Regions from separate parts of the Bacillus sp. JJ722 genome, predicted to be linked through region 2. Evidence: riboswitches for the same ligand, from Rfam matches in the RefSeq annotation. Region 2 holds a riboswitch; the other holds the start of a gene.
What was found. A riboswitch is a leader RNA that binds a small molecule or an ion and turns the genes downstream of it on or off. The one in region 2 is predicted to bind thiamine pyrophosphate.
Positions count from the first base shown of each region.

Region 1: another riboswitch for thiamine pyrophosphate. It lies ahead of thiD (bifunctional hydroxymethylpyrimidine kinase/phosphomethylpyrimidine kinase); the one in region 2 lies ahead of V7014_RS01860 (ABC transporter ATP-binding protein).

Region 1 is NZ_JBALMO010000225.1:19,678-23,105, forward strand. Features, by position in the region: gene tenA (thiaminase II) at 1-424, opposite strand, end outside; gene thiM (hydroxyethylthiazole kinase) at 421-1,221, opposite strand; gene thiD (bifunctional hydroxymethylpyrimidine kinase/phosphomethylpyrimidine kinase) at 1,208-2,026, opposite strand; TPP riboswitch at 2,149-2,251, opposite strand; gene V7014_RS22060 (glutamine amidotransferase) at 2,643-3,410, opposite strand.
Region 2 is NZ_JBALMO010000009.1:52,568-55,995, reverse strand. Features, by position in the region: gene V7014_RS01870 (ABC transporter substrate-binding protein) at 1-279, opposite strand, end outside; gene V7014_RS01865 (ABC transporter permease) at 297-1,061, opposite strand; gene V7014_RS01860 (ABC transporter ATP-binding protein) at 1,048-1,794, opposite strand; TPP riboswitch at 1,877-1,964, opposite strand; TPP riboswitch at 2,037-2,145, opposite strand; gene V7014_RS01855 (pyridoxamine kinase) at 2,389-3,237, opposite strand; partial or broken gene V7014_RS01850 (zinc ribbon domain-containing protein) at 3,375-3,428, opposite strand, start outside.

The sequences.
Region 1 (3,428 bases), on a different contig from region 2:
TATAGTTATAGCTCCAGATACAAGGGAGCACCGCTGCCACGATTTCTTTCAAATCTCCTTTTAAACAGACACCTTGCATATAACTTGTATAACTTTCCGTTGTTAGCTCCACTTCTTGCTGCTCTAGCTCTTCAATTGAATAGCCGAACCCCTTTAAATAATTAATATGAACAGCTGTTTCATATTCAAATGTACCGCCCGCTGCTTGATGAAAAAATCGCATATCTTCAATTGTTTTAGACTTAATCATTCCCATACAAAACACTTTCGAATATTCCTTTAAATACAAATAATCTTGAATTAAATAATGCTCAAACTTCTTACGGTCTAATGTATTGTTTCCCATCTCTGTAATAAACGGATGCTGTAAGTAATCAGTCCAAATTTGTTTAGATTGCTGTAATAAAACATCTGTTAAATTCATAGCATTTCCACCTTTGCATAGTTTTCTATTACTTCTGTATTTAATCGGTACATTTCATCAAACAACTGCACTTTAAATGTCCCGATTGCTGGATCGTTATGATTGGCTAACTCCCCACTTAGTGACATGGACAACACACCCATTGTTGCTGCTTTGAAGGAATCATTTGTTACACCTAAGTAACTTCCTACTAAACTAGCTGTCATGCAACCTGTTCCAGTTACTGACTTTAACTTAGGTGAACCATTATGGATTTGAATCGTTCTTTCACCATCCGTTATAAAATCTATTTTTCCAGTCGCAGCAATCGTCGTTTGAATATATTTCGCAAAATTCTGTAATTTACTTACATCAATTTCTATATCATCAGATGCATCTACGCCTTTTCCGTTTGCTTCTAACCCAGCCATAGACAATATTTCAGCCGAATTACCTTTAATAACATCAAATTTCACTTTACTCATGATTTCTTCAACAAATTTTGTTCTTTGCTTACTTGCAAATACACCTACTGGATCTAAAACAAGTGGTTTCTGCAATGAATTTGCAATTCTACCAGCTTCTAAATATACGGGAATTTGCGTGGAATGCATCTTACCAATATTAAGAACAACCGCGTCGCTAATGGTAATTAAGTCCGCCACTTCTTCAATGGCATCACCCATAATTGGACTAGCGCCTATCGCAAGTGTTGCATTTGCACAGTCATTGATGGTTACTTCATTTGTATAATGCAAAATCAAAGGATTGTGCTTAATTACTTCATTAACTAAACCGCTCATTTTATGAATTCCCATTTACTTTTTCTCCTTCGAATTGATAAAAATGATGAACTGGACCAATTCCCGAGCCAATTGGAAAACTATATCGAATTGCCTCTGTGATATATTTCTTCCCTTTCGCTACCGCTTCTTCTACGTTATAACCTAAAGCTAAATAAGAGGTAATAGCCGATGAAAGTGTACAACCTGTTCCATGGGTATTCAGATTATTTAATCGTTCGTTGTAATAAAATTCAATTCCACGCTCACCAATTAATATGTCAGTGGCATCCCCTGTTAAATGTCCACCTTTTATTAAAACGTATTGAGGTCCTAATGAACGTATTATTTGACCTGCTTTCTTCATGTCCTCTAAAGAACTAATTTTCATACCTGTTATTTCTTCTGCTTCCGGAATATTTGGAGTTACAATGAAAGCCATTGGTATTAGCTTTGACATAAGCGCTTCTTTTGCTTCGCTGGCTAGAAGTGCACAACCGCTTTTTGATACCATAACTGGATCAACAACTAAATATGGCACATCATATTGTACTAACGTCTCTGTAATGACTTTTATAATCTCTGCACTTGATACCATGCCAATCTTAATCGCTTGTGGAGGAATATCATCTAGAACTACTTGTATTTGTCTTTGTACCATTTCCGCGCTCAAGTCCTCTACTAAAGATACTCCTTGTGTATTTTGAGCTGTTACAGCTGTAATAACGCTCATACCATACGTACCAATGGCAGCGAATGTTTTTAAATCTGCTTGAATCCCCGCTCCACCCGACGAGTCAGAACCTGCAATCGTTAAAGTTGCTACGCCATAGTTTCTCAATGAATCATCTCCTTGAATTACGAACTACATAAGAAACGAATTGCATGGAAAACGCTTTTCTACGTAAAAAAAGCTATTCTCCACATAGGAAAATAGCTTCTTATCCTCATAAACTTGATAAAGATAAAGAGTACATGCTTTCCTACGCTGGTATGATCCAGATCAGGTATTGAGGGTTAATGAAATAATCATCTCTCAGCCAAAAAGGCACCCCTAGCTACATATTCGATTCTTATGTTAAACAGTAAGTTCTTTATCATTGAATGTCAAGGATATTTTATTGTACTATTCAGATAAATTATGCTAATATATTTTATAACATTCATCTAAATGAATAGCACAAATGTATCATAATCCATTTTCATTGAAACGGTGAGCGACTGTTCGGTGTATAGCCGCTTCAAATTCATCAGTTTAATGATTCTAGCCTTACAACAGCCTTTCACTCCACTTCAACGATAACCCACAATACTTAGTCATTGTTCTCTGCTGTCAGACATGAATATAGATGCTAAGAAACGGATTTACATACTCGATTCCTCTTTTGTTTCGATAAATCTAATGCTTTTTTTACTAGTGAAGTACTCATCATTACTATTCTTATATAATTAATCTTTTACTCTCCTGTATTAGCAAATATCGTCCAACCAATAGATGGACTCGTTACATGCAATTCTGTTAAGTTAATGAAATGATCTAGTAGAAATCTTCCAAAAGGATGGTCACAAACTGATTGATGTAATGCCCGAATCGAATGGCCTTCGGCTAACAGCTTTTCTTGCTGTTGATCAATGTACACACGCATAATTTCTTCCGAGAATTCTGGATGGAACTGTATTCCCCAAATATGATTATCAATCACGTAAGCATGATACGGTTCGAATTGATTATATGCAAGAACCCGAGCTTCCTTAGGGAGTTCAAGAACCGTTTGTCTATGAGTAACATGCCCATAGAACGTATCGTGAAGGATAGCTAATAAACGATCCTGACTTCCTTCTTCGGTTAATTGTATTTTCGTTGTACCAATTTCCATTCCTTTCGGATGATCGCCAACTTTTCCACCAAAAGCTTCTGCAATTAATTGATGACCATAGCAAATGCCTAACGTAGGTATTTGCATATACCTTATATCACGTAGCCATTGCATTAATTGAATGCTCCACTCTTCCCGCTCTGTGACCATTGCATGCGAGCCAGTTATGATAATTGCTGCGATCTGCTCAGTACTTGGCAATGATGTCATATCATCATAAACATTTGCAATAACGACATCTTCTGCAGAAATACCGCTAGTGCGGATGATCATATCTTCAAAGTCACCGTGTTGCTCTACAATTGATGAAAACGATGTACCCGTTTTGATAATCAGTAATTTCTTCACTCTACATCATCACCTTTC
Region 2 (3,428 bases):
ATAACTGATGGCTAAATCAACCTTGCCAGTAGCAGCAAGCTTTAACGGATCATTCGTATCTGCTGGCATTTCAATTTTCACGTCCAATCCTTCATCTTTAAAGTATCCTTTTTCCTGGGCAGTATAAATCGCTGAATGTACTGCATTTGGATACCAATCTAGCATAATACTAATTTCTTCAAGTCCTTCCGAGCCTTTTTCTTTACTTTTACTAGAACAACCTGAAAGCAAGAGACTCATAATAATTAGCGATATTCCAATCATCTTTACTTTATTCATTTCAGTTTCCACCCCATCTATTCGTTTTTCCATCGGATCACGTATTTTTCAATTGTTGTTACAAGTGCAAATAATAATATGCCAAGTAAAGTCAAAATCGTGATTGCTGCAAAAACCCCTTCGGCATTCAAATTCCCCGACATTCGTCGACTATAATAACCAAGCCCTTCACTTGCTCCGAGCCATTCGCCAATTGTTGCACCTACTAATGCATAAACGATTGCGAGCTTCAAAGCAGAGAAAAAAGAAGGCAGTGCCATCGGAATATGCAATTTTTGAAAAATATGCCATCGTTTTGCTCCCATTGAGCGAAATAGATCCACATATTCTTGATTGCTTGATTTCAACCCATCATATGTACCGACAACAATAGGAAAAAATGAAATTAAGATTGTAACAGCCACTTTGCTCCAAATGGTATAACCAAACCAAAGGACAAAGATTGGAGACAGTGCTATGATAGGAATCATTTGCGATATAAGTATGGCTGGATAGAGCATTTTTTCAATCGTTTTCGAATAAAACATACTAACTCCAAGAGTGATTCCACCTATAACAGCAATTACAAAACCTATAATAAATTCAAGCATCGTAATCGGAAGATGCTCCAAGAGTAGCGGCTTCCAGTTTTCAATAATTAACGTAATAACTCCAGTAGGTGCAGGAATGATAAAAGACGGAATGAGTTCTATACGGACAGCCCATTCTATTGAAACGAAAAGTGTAAAAATAAATATAAGAAACAAGCTATATGTTTTGAACCATTGTTTAATACATTTCATAAGCAATCCTATTCTCCACGTATTTCTTTAAAGTAACGAAACTCTCTTCATGTTGTATTTCAGGTTTGCGTGGTCGTTTCATCTCTACTGGAATTTCATCAATCGTTTGATTAGTATGTAATAAAATGATTCTGTCACTTAAAAAACAAGCTTCCTCTAAATCATGGGTAATAAATAATACTGTTTTATTTAGCTCTTGCCACAGTGATAATAACCATGACTGCATCTCTTTTTTCGTTAATGCATCAAGTGCACCGAATGGTTCATCGAGCAATAATACATCCTTGCCTGTTAACAAAGCTCTTAAAAAGGCAACTCTCTGTCTCATCCCTCCCGATAATTGCTTTGGAAGAGCATTCTCATATGCTAGTAATCCGACACGTTCCAGCCAACTTCTCGCTTCCTCTTTTGTGAGATGTATATTCTTATTAATCTCTGAAACTAGCATGATATTGTCGATGATCGTTCTCCAAGGTAGCAGTAAATCTCGCTGAGGCATATAACCAACATCTCCAAGTGAAATAGGAGTACCATTGATTAATATTTCACCCTCATCCTGCTTTAAGAGACCAGTAATTAATCTTAAAATGGTACTTTTACCTGTACCGCTTTTACCGATTAATGAGACAAACTCACCTCCTGCAATCTCCATATTCAAATTGACAATCACTTTATTGTCTTGCTTCTTTTCGTTTTTAAAAGAATAAGAAACATTTTTTAACACGAGAGTCATGTACACACCAACCTTTCATAATTAGATTTCCTAATAAAAAAACCACTTCCTATATGGGAAGTGGTAATGAACGAAATAAAAAAATTCTTCATTCCTACTTCCCTCCGCTAGTATGAACTAGATCAGGTTCAAAGGGTTCTTCTCAGCCAATGGCGCCCCTAGTAGATCAAATATATAAAATGACAACAACGTAAAAACCCCAACTTTCATAATAGAAGGTTGGGGTGAATTGGACAGAATGATTCCACCTATAACCACCTTCCCTCCTCTAGTATGAACTAGATCAGGTTCAAAGGGTTCGAAACAAATCGTTCCATCTCAGCCTCTAATGAGACACCCCTAGTGAGTTAATTACAATTATATATCTTAACATGAACTTACTTTAATGCAAGATAAATTTACAAATAATTTTATTTTTTCATAAAATAATGTCATTTATTTATTATTCTACAGGCTCTAATTGTTCGAAATCCTGTTTTGATTCTTGTAAGGTCGGATTATAGAAGGCTGCTATAGCAGTCATATAATATGGAGTAATATAAATACTTACACCAAACAACACGATTCCTCCCAAAAATCATGAAACCAAAACCTTTATAATAACATTCTCAAGAATTTTTCGAAGTTAACTCCTTCTACTTTAGGAATTTGCTCCAAGGAGGTATCAGTAATGGCTGCTGTTAGAAATGCTTCTGCAAGCTGTACAGATTTTTCTAGGTCCTCTCCCCGCATCATACTTCCCATTATGACAGAGGCAAATAAATCACCCGTACCAGAATAACTTTTACCATTGTACGGCATTGCGCCATAAAAGGTTTTATTCCCATCCAAATACATATTACCGATAAACTGCTTATCCGTATCTATTGACGGTGGGTTCACACCAGTGATGATTACCTTAGCATCAGTTTCTTGCTGCAATGTCTTTCCAGCTTCTTCTAACGCTTCGATAAAATCCCTTTCATTTACATAGCTATGTAGTTTTTCATAAGATAATCCGGTTAATAGACAGCACTCCGTTACATTTGGTGTAATCACATCTGCACATTTCACCAGTTCTCTCATTCGCACTAGTAATTCTTCTGTAAAAAGTTTATAAGCCTCACCTATATCCCCCATCACCGGATCAACAAGCAAAATGGTTTCTTTTGTATGAAATTTATCTAAAAAACGAAAAATATTATCAATTTGCTCTCGGCCAGTTACGAAGCCGGTGTAGATTCCATCAAAGGTTACATCAAGTTTACTCCATTCCTCTTCGAAATATTGCATTTTGGAAGTAAAATCTTCACAAAAAAAACTTGGATAACCTGTTTGTGCAGACAATATAGCAGTTGGTAAAGGACATGCCTGCACCCCCATTACCGAAAGAACTGGAATTGCAGCTGTTAATGAACATTTTCCAAAAGATGATAAATCCTGTATTACAGCGACTTTTTTCATAATAACCTCCATAAAATCTATCCAACTTAAACTTTATTCATATTACCATAATTGAACTACCCACCACTTACGAAAGAAAATCACTTTCGTTGAAGTGGGGGATTCCTAAGTAAAGAAACGTATCGGTTTCTAATGGATTAGGCGATCCCCGTAGTCCCTACGGTTAGAAGTCTTATCGCTTCATTTTTAAG